2 regions of the Pseudoalteromonas sp. SR43-5 genome follow, and region 2 is predicted to be linked to the other one. Evidence: predicted binding sites of a transcription regulator. Region 2 holds the regulator's gene; the other holds the start of a gene.
The links. The regulator ArgR, encoded in region 2, controls arginine synthesis, uptake and breakdown. The targets are predictions, from matches to a motif close to ANTGAATANNTATTCANT.

Region 1 (6,910 bases), on a different contig from region 2:
TAGTGATGAAGAGCTTTTGCCGGTTGCCCGTTCATTTAATCATTTTTTAAACCTTGCTAATGTAGCAGAACAATTTCATACCGTTTCGCGTTTTAATGACGTTGGCCTTGGTCAACAAAACCCTCTCACTCAAACATTAAAAACGTTAGTTACAAAAGCAGAACAAGGCCAGCTAGATAGTAATCATTTGGCCGAAACACTCTCAAAACTCCACATAAACTTAGTATTAACCGCCCACCCAACCGAGGTGACGCGCCGTACTATTATTAACAAACATGTTGAACTAAGTGATTGCTTAGCGTCATTAGAGCGAAAAGATAACTTACCGCTAGAGCGAGATGCTATTTTAAATCGTATTGAACAGCTTATTAGCCAGGCTTGGCATACCGACGACATTCGCCGCTCTCGCCCAACGCCAGTTGATGAAGCTAAATGGGGTTATGCGGTAATCGAAAACAGTCTTTGGCACGCTGTTCCGCGCTTTTTACGTGAATTTTCAGCCAATGTTAAAGAGCAATTAAGTTTAGAGCTACCAAAAGATTACAGCCCGATTGAGTTCACATCTTGGATGGGTGGAGACCGTGATGGAAATCCATTTGTAACATCGCAGGTTACAGCAGAGGTGCTTGACCATGGTCGTTGGATGGCGCTTAACTTATATATTCAAGATTTAAAAACGTTATGCGCTGAACTCTCTATGTCAGATGCCAGTGATGAGCTTATTGAGTTGGCAGGTCAAGACTTTGAACCATACAGAGCGGTGATCAAAAAGCTTAAAAACCAAGTTGCAGAGACCGTGGCTCACCTGGGCGCTAAAATTAAAAATAAGCGTAGCGATTCACAAGATTTAATTACTGATATTAATCAGCTTAAGCACCCTGTAGAGGTTTGCTACCGCTCGTTATTAAAGTGTAATATGAAAGTAGTTGCTGATGGCTTATTGCTTGATTTACTGTACCGTATTAATAGCTTTGGCCTGCGTTTAGCTAAACTCGATGTGCGCCAAGATTCGTCTCGCCACAGCGATGTTTTTTCTGAGCTGACTCGTTATTTAGGTTTAGGCGACTACAACCAATGGCAAGAGCAAGATAAACAAGCTTTTTTACTTACTGAGCTTAACTCTCGCAGACCGCTTATTCCAAAACATTGGCAACCAAGCCCTGATGTTCAAGAAGTGCTAGACACCTTTGACGTTATTGCTAAGCAAGACGAACAAACATTTGGCTTGTATATTATTTCGATGGCGCGAACAGCATCAGACATTTTAGCAGTACAATTATTGCTAAAAGAAAGCGGCTGTAGCTTTGATTTACCAGTTGCACCATTGTTTGAAACACTCGACGATTTAAACGCAGGCAGTGATGTAATTACTACATTACTTGATAATGTTTGGTATCGCGGGCACATTAAAAACACCCAAAATGTAATGATTGGTTACTCTGATTCTGCTAAAGATGCCGGCATGATGGCAGCAGGTTGGGCACAGTACGAAGCAATGGATAAACTAGTGCAGCTTGCTGATGAGCGTGGTATTGAACTTATTTTATTCCACGGACGTGGTGGCACAGTAGGGCGTGGTGGGGCACCTGCTGCACAAGCTCTGCATTCACAACCGCCAGGTTCGTTAAAAGGTGGTTTGCGTGTAACCGAGCAAGGCGAGATGATTCGCTTTAAATTTGGTTTACCCGATGTAGCACTGCAAAGCTTAAATATTTACGCAGGCGCAGTACTACAAAGTAACTTATTACCGCCGCCGGAACCAAAACCTCAGTGGCGCGAAGTAATGAAGCTAATAAGTGAGGAGTCGTGTGAACACTACCGTAATGTAGTTCGCCACGATGAAAACTTTGTACCTTACTTTAGAATGGCAACGCCTGAGCTTGAGTTGTCTAAGTTGCCGCTTGGCTCGCGTCCTGCAAAACGTAATCCTAATGGTGGCGTTGAAAGCCTGCGTGCTATTCCATGGATTTTTGCGTGGAGCCAAAACCGTTTAATGCTTCCTGCATGGTTAGGTGCGTTAACTGGCTTAAAAGCTGCGCTTAATAAGTACGGCGCAGAAACACTCAACGAAATGAGCTTACAGTGGCCGTTCTTTAGATCGCGCCTAGAAATGCTAGAAATGGTATTTAGTAAAGCCGATTGCTGGTTGAGTGAGCATTACGATAATGCGCTGGTGGAAGATATGTACAAACCATTGGGTGTAACACTTCGTAAAGAGCTTCAAGAAGCGATTAGCTTGGTGCAATCACTTAGCCCACAAAAAAGCCTACTCGCCGAACAACCTTGGATTAAGGAGTCGATTAGTTTACGTAATCCGTACACCGATCCACTTAACCTATTACAGGTTGAGCTTTTACGCCGTGCTCGCTCAGAGGAAAAACGAAACGAAGGTGACATTGATAATGCGTTAATGATCACGATGACAGGTATAGCTGCAGGTATGCGTAATACCGGCTAACACTTTATTTTGTTAGGTATACCTATTAGTATTAAAAGGGAGCACGCGATGTGCTCCCTTTTTTTGCGTTAAATAGGCTGGTATTTAACACCCTAACCTTTTAAACTACTTAGCCATTGAATAATTAAAAAATATTATGGCTTCAGCAACTTTTACTGTACAGCAAGATACAGCACTTACAAATTCGCACTTCACATTAAGCGTAGCGCAAACAGCGTCATTACGTAGTCAATTAAAATCACAACGTGGCATATTAAATTCTAATAATATTAAAGCGTTATGCGCGCAACTCAATGTGTCTGATGATGTATTACTACAAGGTTTAGTGCCTTTAGCTTCTGAGTATGCCGTTGCGCCAGTGTCAGATTTTCATGTAGGCGCAATTGTTAAAGCGCTTGATAAAAAGGGTGAGGTAAACTTTTACTTTGGTGCGAATGTAGAGTTTGATCATCAAGCATTGAGTTTAGTGGTTCATGCAGAGCAATCGGCTATAAATAACGCATGGTTAAACGGCGCTAAAAAAATAGTTAAAATTGCGATTAGCGATGCGCCTTGTGGGTATTGTCGCCAGTTTATGAACGAACTCGCTGATGCGAAAGAGTTTGATATTTTACTTCCTGATCAGCAATTTAAACTTGCTGAATTACTGCCGCATTCATTTGGACCTACCGATTTAGGTAACGAATTTAGCTTGTTTAACCCAAAACCACAGCAAGGTAATTTTAGCTTTGATGGCCTTGATGAAACCCTTGCGCGTTTTGCACTTAATGCGTACGTGCCTTACAGCCAAAACTTTAGCGCCGTAAAAATAAGTACATTTAGTGATGGTGATTTTTACGGAAGTTACGCCGAAAATGCAGCTTACAGTCCAAGTTTATCGCCACTACAAAGTGCACTAAGTCAGTTCTTTTTAGCTGGGCTTAGCTTTAACGAAAGTACGGTGAAGGGAATAACATTGCTCGAAACAGCGGGTCGTGAAAACCAGTCGCAAGTGGCAAAAGCTGTACTTGCCAGTTTTACGCATTTACCAGCACTTAAAGTAATTAGCGCACCACTTAAATAGTGGCTTGCATACAATAAAGCACAGCCGGAGCTGTGCTTTATTAAAGCGAGCCATTCTATCGAATTAACTCACTCACTGACTGCTATAACCTGTATTAATCAAGTAATACTTTAGCTGCTTCTAATACTACTGCTACAGATTTACGCTCAATTTCACCGTGGTCTACATTTGGTATTTCTTGGCGAGTACGATTAACAAGTACGCCTGCTACACATGCTGCTTGTAATCCAAGGGCTGCACACATAGTAAATAATGTTGCCGATTCCATTTCGTAGTTCATCACGCCCAATTTTTGCCACTCTTCGCAGCTACCTTGTAGTGATTTAGGAACGTAACCAGAGTGCGTATCGTAACGCTCTTGCCCTGGGTAGAATGTATCGCTTGATGCAGTAATACCAATATGAAAATCGATATTTAGGTTTTTACATGCTTGTACCATAGCTTGTGTTGCATAAAAGTCAGATACAGCAGGGTAGCTAAGTGGTGCAAAATGTTGGCTTGCACCGTCTAAACGTACAGACGCTTGGCTAATTAAAATTTCGCCTTCGTTAATGTGTGGCTGAATTGCACCGGTTGTACCAATACGTAAAAATTTACGCACGCCAAGTTGTGCTAATTCTTCTACTGCAATCGACGTAGATGGACCACCAATACCTGTAGAACATACAACCACAGAGTGGCCGTTTAATTGACCTAAATAAACATGAAACTCGCGAGTTTGAGCAAGGCAGGTTGGGTTGTCTAGGAATTGTGAAATACGTGCTGCACGATCTGGATCGCCCGGTACAATCGCAAGTTTTGCACCTTTAAGATCGTCAATACATAGTCCTAAGTGAAATACCTTTTCCATAGCTAAGCCTTTTATAATAATTTGTTGTCAATCTAGCATGATTGCTAGAAACGTTTATCAAGTACAGGACGATTGTCCGTTTTATCTTAACTCTTCCAATAAAGCCTTAATAATTTTAATGGCTAATTTGATTTATTCACCAACTATGAATATTCACTCAAGTACTTATATACGTAGCCTTGTTGCGCTGTTGACATGTTCAAGCAGACATAATAAGTATCACTCAAGCGCGTAACTACGATTAAATGGATGATAACATATTTTCATTAATCTCAGATAAATTCAATGGCTTAACCTTGTAGTGAACACGTAAAAACTAACGTGTTTACTTATATTAAGCACTGACTTATTTAGCAAAGTGGCATTTATTTGAAGTTTAGGCATTTTTAGTGATTTTGCATAACTAATCAAAAGTAATCAAAACTAATTAGCTACGTACAGAATAAAAACCGAAGGAGTTTATTATGAGCACACAATTTGAAGCATTTAAAAACAAAGTTGAGCACTGTTTGTGCGCACCGGGTGATGGCGTATACACAGTAAATACTGCAAAAGAGCGCAAAGCCGCACTGCGTAATAAACTTTACGGACAAACTGAAAACGTTGATAACTTGTGGCGCGAGTCTTTAAACGAATTACCAAACTCACCACATAAAGCCGTTATGTTAGGTATTAGTTCAGACTGTGGCGGTGGGATATTACGCGGCGCAAACTGGGGGCCGTTGTTTGTGCGCTCAGCTTTAATTGATCAGCAACCGCAGTGTCATTCTTTTGATTTGGGTGATGTACGTGTGATCCCACATTTACTTCATGACAAATACCTAAATGATGCAACCATTTCTAATTGCCAAAAAGCCTTATATGGTGATGAAGATAACGACTATTACGTAAGCCCGTTATCAATCACTGAAGATGTGTGCGACAGTTTTTACGCAACGTTTAAAGATAAAGGATTATTTGGTATTGGTGGCGATCACTCAATCAGTTACCCACTTACTAAAGCGTACTTAAAAGCAAAACGTGAGCAAGGTAAGCGCACGGCTATTATTCACTTTGACGCGCATACCGATTTACTTGTGGAGCGCTTAGGTATTGATTTATGTTTTGGCTCGTGGTGTACACATATATTAGAGTTTTTACCGGCGCCGCATCATTTAATACAATTTGGTATACGCTCAAGTGGCAAGCCTAAAGCGCATTGGGAAAATACTTTTGGTGTTAAACAGCACTGGGCACATGAAATCATTGAACGCGGCGCAGCAGCGGTTGCTGCCGACGCTATTGCACAGTTAAAAGCCGATAACGTTGATGAAATATACGTAAGCTTTGATATTGATGCACTTGATGCTGAATTTGCATCCGCCACAGGTACGCCAGAGCATCACGGTTTAACGCCTCAGCATGCGCTTGATATTTTATCAGCCATTGCGGATGAGTTCCCGATTACGGGTGCAGATATGATGGAGATAGCGCCATTTACCGACAGCTCTTTAGTTGGTCAATCAAGCTCAGAAACTACACTTAGAGAAGGCGCTAAAATTTCAGCCTTTTTAATTAGTGCAATGAACAAGTAAGCTGTAGAAGCTATAAATACTAGCACTATCAGCGTATAAGTGTGCATCACATGACTAAAAACTAGCAGTTCATAAAGCCTCAGCTATATTTATTAAATACATATAATGAGTTAGTTGAGGCCTCGCTAGATGAAATTGTTGATCTTTTTATTGTTCATTAGCTGTATTAAAGTTGATGCAGCTGAAATTACAATAGTAACGGAAGTATTTCCGGACTTTCAGTATATTAATGAAGATAACAAACTCGTTGGCCGCTCTGTCGATAAAGTTCATAAAGCGCTAGAAGGTACAGGTATAAACTACACTATGTTGGCGCATAGTTGGGCCATATCCTACAATGCAGCGCTACGCGATAAAAACACCTGTATATTTTCGATTGTTCGATTACCTAATAGAGAAAGTAAGTTTAACTGGGTAGGTGAACTGGAAAGCTTTGACTCTGCCATTTATGGTCTAAAATCCAGAGGTATAAAGTTAAACACTCTCAATGATGCTAAAAAATACAAAATAGCAGTACTGCGTGATAACTTTAGTCATCATTATTTGCTTGAAAGGGGTTTTAGTGAAAGTAAGCATTTATTACTCATCGATAGCCTAGATAAAATAGATAAACTCATAAGCACTCGTCACCATATACTTGATTTTGTTATCCTCAACAAAAAGCAATTTAACTATCGAGTTAAAACAGAGCCTAAGCTTGAGTTACTAGAACCATTACTTGATTTAAACACAGCTCAGTCTCCGTTATTTTTTGCCTGTAATATAAATATGGATCCGGCTTTAGTTTCTCAATTAAAAGTTGCCTTTAATAAAATTTAAGCACTTTAAACTCACTGTTTTACCTCTTAAATAATTGAAAATTAATAGCTTAAATATATTTCGTAAATATAAATTGCTGCGTTTAAAAAACCGATTATAATCCAGCTGCTTTTTGTTTAAAAAAGCGCTAACTTATTGGAGCGTTA
Region 2 (6,910 bases):
TCTGCATTATTTATTGTTATTGTTGGGTTTATTCCTTTGTATTTTATTAATCGTTCTATGGAGCAGCGTAGTTAAATGAGTAGTTTAATTTTACAAGGCGTGAGCTATCACTATAACGGCACAAAGGTTATTCACGATTTAGATTTAACAGTGGGTAAAGATGAAATTGTTTGCCTACTCGGGGCGAGTGGATGCGGCAAAACAACCACATTAAAGGCGATTGCAGGTTTAATTGAAGCCAAGCAAGGGTCTATTTTTATAGACGGTAAATTAGTGAGTGATGAGCAATCTTTTGTCTCACCTGAGCATCGTAACATCGGCATGATGTTTCAAGATTATGCGTTGTTTCCGCATTTAACGGTGGCAAATAATATTGCATTCGGGCTTAGTAATATGAGCAAAGCTCAAAAGCAGCAACGCGTTGATGAAATGCTTAAGCTTGTACATTTAATTGGCTGTGCTGACAGGTTTCCACACCAGTTATCGGGTGGCCAACAGCAACGCGTCGCTATCGCTCGTGCATTAGCTTATAAACCTAGTTTATTACTCCTTGATGAGCCTTTTTCAAACATCGACACACAAGTGCGCTTTGAATTAATTGCCGATATACGTCGAATTATTAAAGCAACTCAAGTATCTGCTGTATTTGTTACACATTCAAAAGAAGAGGCATTTGCCTTTTCAGATACACTGGCCATTATGCATCGCGGTAAAATTGAGCAACAAGGCACGCCTGAGCAGCTTTTTGCAGCTCCATGTTCAAAGGAGGTTGCAGAGTTTCTGGGTCAGGGCATATACTTAAGCGCAGAAGTGTTAACCGCAACTGAATATAAAACACCATTTGGTTTAGTCGAATCTTATGTTGAGAGTAAGCATAATGTAAGTGCAGGGCTTATATATGTGCGCCCTCATCAAATAGAATTAGTGGCAGATAACCAAAGTGACAAATTCAGCAAGCGAGCTACAATCATAAGTCGTCGCTTTATTGGTTCGGCGTATGTTTATTCGCTTGTTATTGATGAACAAGAAATTGAAGTTGCTGCACAATATGGCCAGTCATTTGAAAATAATGATCAGGTTATAATAAAAATAAAACCTCACACGGTGAATTTTTTCGAATCGTAATTAATTTGTTATTCGCTGTGTTTTTATCTGTAAAACTAAGGAATAACAATGGCGCAAGCGCAATCAGGGATTTGTGCTGAAGCAAACTTACACGGTTTGCACTTATTTTTTAATGTGTTTGATGGTCAAGACGAATCACTTCGCGCAAAGTTAAAACAAGTAAGCGCTATAGAAGAAGAGTTTAGCGATCAATTTTCAGAATCAATGCTCTCTTGTATGGTTGCTATTGGTGCGCAATACTGGCCGCATATCCTCCCTGAATACATTCCAAGCGAATTACAGAGCTTTCCCAATATAACCCATAGCGATCACCAAATGAGCGTACAACCGTGCGATTTATTTGTGCAAATTCGCTCTGACCGTGAAGATGTTAACCATTTATTTGCGCTGCAAATTTTAAAATTATTTGCCCCCGATGTAGAGCTGGTGGAGCAAATTCGGAATTTTCGCTTTTTAGATGGACGTGATTTTAACGGTTTTATTTATGGTGGCGACACCGCACATGGAAGAAAAAAGCGCGCTACGGCTTTAATCAGCAACCCTGGTAGCTTTGAAGATCAGGGGAGTTATATTCATGTTCAGCGTTATAAACATGATTTAACTATGTGGCAGCATTTATCATTGAGTGAGCAAGAGCAAATAATGGGACGTACGCGTCTTGATAACACGCTAATTACCCCAGCGATCGAAACCAGCCATGCTTCGCGAAGTGAGCTAAAAGACGAAGACGGACAACCGCTACTATTAAATCAAAGCATGCCTTATGGCGACGTGTATGAGCAGGGAATGTTATCAATTACATGCGCTTGTACGGGCACCGCATTTGAAAAAGTACTTAATAGTCGTTTAGGGGAAGGGGATTGCTACGACCACTGGCTTGATTTTACTCAAGCCGATATGGGCTCTGCTTTCTTTGCACCTTCAATAGGGTTTTTAAAACAAATTTAGTTTGCTATTAAACTGTATCAAATAAAATGCGAACACGTTCAAGTGTTACATCTATTTCAGATATTTTAGCAGGAGCGATAAAAATAGTGTCATCGCCGGCAATTGTTCCTAGTACGCCATCTGCTTTACCTAATGAATCTAATAAACGTGCAATAAGCTGAGCAGCACCTGGGCTGGTACGAATGATGATCATCATTTCGTTGTGCATAATGTCGATTACTAATTGGCGTAATGGGCTTTTAGCCGTAGGTACACCCATTTCAGCAGGTAAGCAGTAAACCATTTCTTGTTTGGCATTACGTGTGCGTACAGCGCCAAATTTACTTAACATGCGTGATACTTTACTTTGGCTTATATTGTCAAAACCTTGATCTTTTAACGCATCAACTATTTCGCCTTGAGAGCCAAAATTTTCTTCTTTTAATAGTGATTTAAATGCTTTTACCAGTGCTTCTTGTTTATCTTGTGGTTGCATAGTCTTTATTCGTTTTTGTTATTTATGCCGCAAATTCTACACAAAAATGAATAATTATGCAGCAGTTGTTTAGTTAACTTGCCAGTTTGATGCGTTAAATCACATAAGTTTACGACTATGGTCGAAAATATACTTGAAATAGACAGGATAAATTTGTTTTTAGTCGCTAATTTCATTATCTTAAGAGCCACAAATGTTTCCTACCTCAAATTACGGAGAATTCCAATGAAAGTTGCTGTATTAGGTGCTGCAGGCGGTATCGGCCAAGCGTTGTCTTTATTATTAAAAACAGGCTTACCAGCTGGCTCTGAATTATCACTTTATGATGTTGCACCAGTAGTACCAGGTGTTGCGGTTGACCTTTCTCACATCCCAACAGATGTTAAAGTTGCAGGCTTTGGCGCAGACGATTTAAATAAAGCGCTTGAAGGCTCTGACATCGTTCTTATCCCAGCGGGTATGCCGCGTAAACCAGGTATGGATCGTGCTGATTTATTCAATGTAAATGCTGGCATCATCAAAACGTTAGCAGAAGGCATTGTTGCCAGCTGTCCTAAAGCGTTAGTAGGTATTATTACTAACCCAGTAAATGGCACAGTTCCAATTGTTGCTGAAGTATTCAAAAAAGCAGGTACTTACGACGCTAAACGCGTATTCGGTATTACTACGCTTGACGTTATTCGTTCAGAAGCATTTGTTGCTGAACTTAAAGGCGTAGACGTAGCAACTGTAAAAGTACCAGTAATTGGTGGTCACTCAGGCACAACTATTCTGCCTCTACTTTCTCAAGTTGAAGGTGTTTCTTTCACTGATGAAGAAGTTGCTGCACTTACTCCACGTATCCAAAATGCGGGTACTGAAGTTGTAAATGCTAAAGCAGGCGGTGGTTCAGCTACGCTATCTATGGGTGCTGCTGCAGCTCGTTTTTGTATGTCTTTAGTTAAAGGCCTACAAGGTGAAGAAGTTGTAGATTACGCTTACGTTGCTGTTGAAAATGGCGATGCAGAGTACTTTGCACATCCAGTACGTTTAGGTAAAAACGGCGTAGAAGAAATTCTTTCTTACGGCGAACTAAGCGCATTTGAAACAAAAGCAAAAAATGACATGCTTGAAACTCTGAAAAAAGACATCAAAGAAGGTGTTGATTTCATGGCGTAATAGCCGCTTTAAGCAACAAAAAAGCCTGCATTTGCAGGCTTTTTTATTGCTCAGAACTAATGTCACACTGTGTAACTAGTTAAAACTAGTGGTCGCGGTCAACCGCAATACGGGCAAGGCTTATAAGTGCTTGCTTATAGTCAGACTCAGCTAAAAAGTCTAAACAGGCAATGGCTTTTTCGGCCTCAAGCTCTGCTTTTTGCATTGTAAACTCAAGCGCATTAGTTTGTTTTAGTGCAGTTAAAATTTCTTCTAAATGCTCCATACCATTACTGTGCTCTATTGCATCACGAATGAGCTGCGTTTGTTGCTCGCTACCATGTTGCATAGCATAAATAAGCGGAAGGGTTGGTTTGCCTTCAGCTAAATCATCGCCAATGTTTTTACCTAGCTGCTCAGCGTCTGCATTATAATCGAGTACGTCATCTACTAGTTGAAACGCAGTACCTAAATGCATACCGTATAGGTTTAGTGCATCAAGTGTCGCTTGGTCTTGCTCTGTGATAATGGCAGCAAGGCCTGTAGCTGCTTCAAATAATTTAGCCGTTTTAGAGTAAATAACCTGCATATAGCTGGCTTCAGTCGTATCTGGGTCATTGCAGTTCATTAACTGTAATACTTCACCTTCAGCAATAATGTTTGTTGCATCGGCAAGTACTTGCATAACCTGCATTTTTCCAAGGCCAACCATAAGCTGAAATGAGCGAGTGTAAATAAAGTCACCAACCAATACGCTAGCAGCATTACCAAACTCAGCATTTGCTGTAGGCGTGCCACGTCGTAAGTTTGATTCATCTACAACATCATCATGCAATAGCGTTGCTGTATGGATAAACTCAACAATTGTTGCAAGTGTTATGTGATCTTTACCCTGATAACCGAGCGCTTTGGCTGCTAAAATAGCCAGCATTGGACGAACGCGTTTGCCGCCACTGCTAACTATATATAAACCAAGCTGATTAACTAACGCCACATCTGAGCGCATTTGCGCATGTATAAGTTGATTGACGTCATTCATATCGCTTTCGATTAACGCCTGGATAGCTTTTATATCCATTGATCTCCGAGCCAATTTTTATGTGTGAACGGCGCAGATTGTACAACAAAAAATGCACTAGCTCGATATTTTGTGACGATTGATTGAAAAAACACTATTAAAGTACTTAATTTAGACTGAATTAGCCAAGATAGCTGATTAATTGATAACCAATACACAGTTGGTAGCGCGCTTAGATATTAAGCTGTGAAGGTCATATTTGAGAGCATTAATTTATTTCGGCTAAGAGTTAAAAAGCGCTTGGCAAAAGGGCTAATTAATATAAAATGGGGTAAATATTGAATTGCTCTCAAAGCAGCTACTTTTTATTCATTTTAATTACAAAATAGGCTTGCTAGTTATTTCGCGTTAGCGTAAACTTCGCGCCCTATCGAAGAATATTTTAGTTGCGCCGATTTGAGGGTGCACAGACGGAGTTAATTATGTACGCGGTTTTCCAAAGTGGTGGTAAACAGCATCGTGTGACTGAAGGTCAAACGATTCGTCTTGAAAAATTAGACGTTGAAACTGGTGCGGCAGTAGAATTTGATTCAGTACTTTTAGTTGCTGATGGTGAGAAAATCGAGATCGGTGTACCGTTCGTAAACGGTGGCAAGATAACAGCTGAGGTTGTTTCACATGGTCGCGGTGAGAAGATTAAGGTTGTTAAATTTAGACGCCGTAAGCATTCTCGTAAGCAAATGGGCCATCGTCAATGGTTCACTGAAGTTAAAATCACTAGCATTAGCGCTTAATTAGAGGTACTTAGAAATGGCACATAAAAAAGCAGCTGGTAGTACTCGTAACGGTCGCGATTCAGAAAGCAAACGCCTAGGTGTTAAGCGTTTTGGTGGCGAATCAGTTCTAGCGGGTAGCATCATTGTTCGTCAGCGTGGAACTCGTTTCCACCCTGGTACTAACGTAGGTATCGGTAAAGACCACACTATCTTCGCAAAAGCAGATGGTAAAGTTCAGTTTGAACAAAAAGGTCCTTTAAACCGTAAATACGTAACTATCGTAACTGAGTAATCAGTAAGGTAGTTAAAAACCCCGCCTTTGCGGGGTTTTTTGTTTTGTAGTCAGCCAATATATACCCAAGCCTGCATTTGAGCTGGCTTGGGTATATAATAGAGTTATTAAACAAGCCAATCCCTAAAGTGAGTAATCATGAAGTTTGTAGATGAAGTAGAAATTCGCGCAGAAGCTGGAGACGGTGGCAGCGGCATCGTGTCTTTCCGTCGTGAAAAATATGTTCCAGATGGTGGACCAGACGGCGGTGACGGTGGAGACGGTGGTAGTGTTTATCTACAAGCTGATGAAAACTTAAATACCTTAATTGATTATCAGTTTGAGCGCTTCCATAGAGCTGAACGTGGTACTAACGGTCGTAGCCGTAACTGTACAGGCCGAAAAGCTGATGACTTGTTTGTTATGGTGCCTGTAGGCACGCGCATCATGGATGTTGATACCCAAGAGGGACTTGGCGATTTAACGCAACATGGTCAACGAATTTTGGTTGCAAAAGGTGGTTTCCACGGCTTGGGGAATGCGCGTTTTAAATCAAGTACTAACCGAGCACCTCGTCAAAAAACATTAGGCACACCAGGTGAAGTACGTAACTTAAAATTAGAGTTACTATTATTAGCTGATGTTGGTTTACTTGGATTACCAAATGCCGGTAAATCTACGTTTATCCGCAGTGTATCTGCAGCAAGACCAAAAGTAGCTGATTACCCATTCACGACGCTTATTCCTAATTTAGGTGTAGTACGTCCTGAAGCAAATAAATCATTTGTTATAGCCGATATTCCGGGTCTAATTGAAGGTGCATCTGATGGCGCAGGCCTAGGTATTCGCTTTTTGAAACATTTAGAGCGTTGTCGTGTGTTATTACACATTATTGATGTAATGCCGGTAGATGGTTCAAACCCTGTTGATAATGCGTTTTCGATTATTAACGAACTGCACCAATACAGCCCTAAATTAGCTGAGAAGCCACGCTGGTTAGTATTTAATAAAATAGATTTATTACCAGAGGATGAAGCAAAAGCGTTATGCGAATCGATTGCAGAAGAGCTGGGCGAAACTGAAAATATCTATCACATTTCAGCAATTAATAAACTTAACACTCAACCATTAATCCACAACATAATGACACTACTTGATAG

Region 1: a site for ArgR is predicted at 4,766-4,783, ahead of H5090_RS05215 (arginase family protein). Genes of this name have one in related genera too.

What each region holds. Positions count from the first base shown of each region.
Region 1 is NZ_JACJEA010000006.1:81,126-88,035, reverse strand. It holds gene ppc (phosphoenolpyruvate carboxylase) at 1-2,458, shown strand, start outside; gene cdd (cytidine deaminase) at 2,595-3,521, shown strand; gene udp (uridine phosphorylase) at 3,616-4,371, opposite strand; gene H5090_RS05215 (arginase family protein) at 4,836-5,945, shown strand; gene H5090_RS05210 (transporter substrate-binding domain-containing protein) at 6,075-6,764, shown strand.
Region 2 is NZ_JACJEA010000013.1:68,478-75,387, reverse strand. It holds gene H5090_RS09660 (iron ABC transporter permease) at 1-75, shown strand, start outside; gene H5090_RS09655 (ABC transporter ATP-binding protein) at 76-1,125, shown strand; gene H5090_RS09650 (Dyp-type peroxidase) at 1,174-2,073, shown strand; gene argR (transcriptional regulator ArgR) at 2,081-2,548, opposite strand; gene mdh (malate dehydrogenase) at 2,774-3,706, shown strand; gene ispB (octaprenyl diphosphate synthase) at 3,792-4,763, opposite strand; gene rplU (50S ribosomal protein L21) at 5,186-5,497, shown strand; gene rpmA (50S ribosomal protein L27) at 5,514-5,771, shown strand; gene cgtA (Obg family GTPase CgtA) at 5,910-6,910, shown strand, end outside.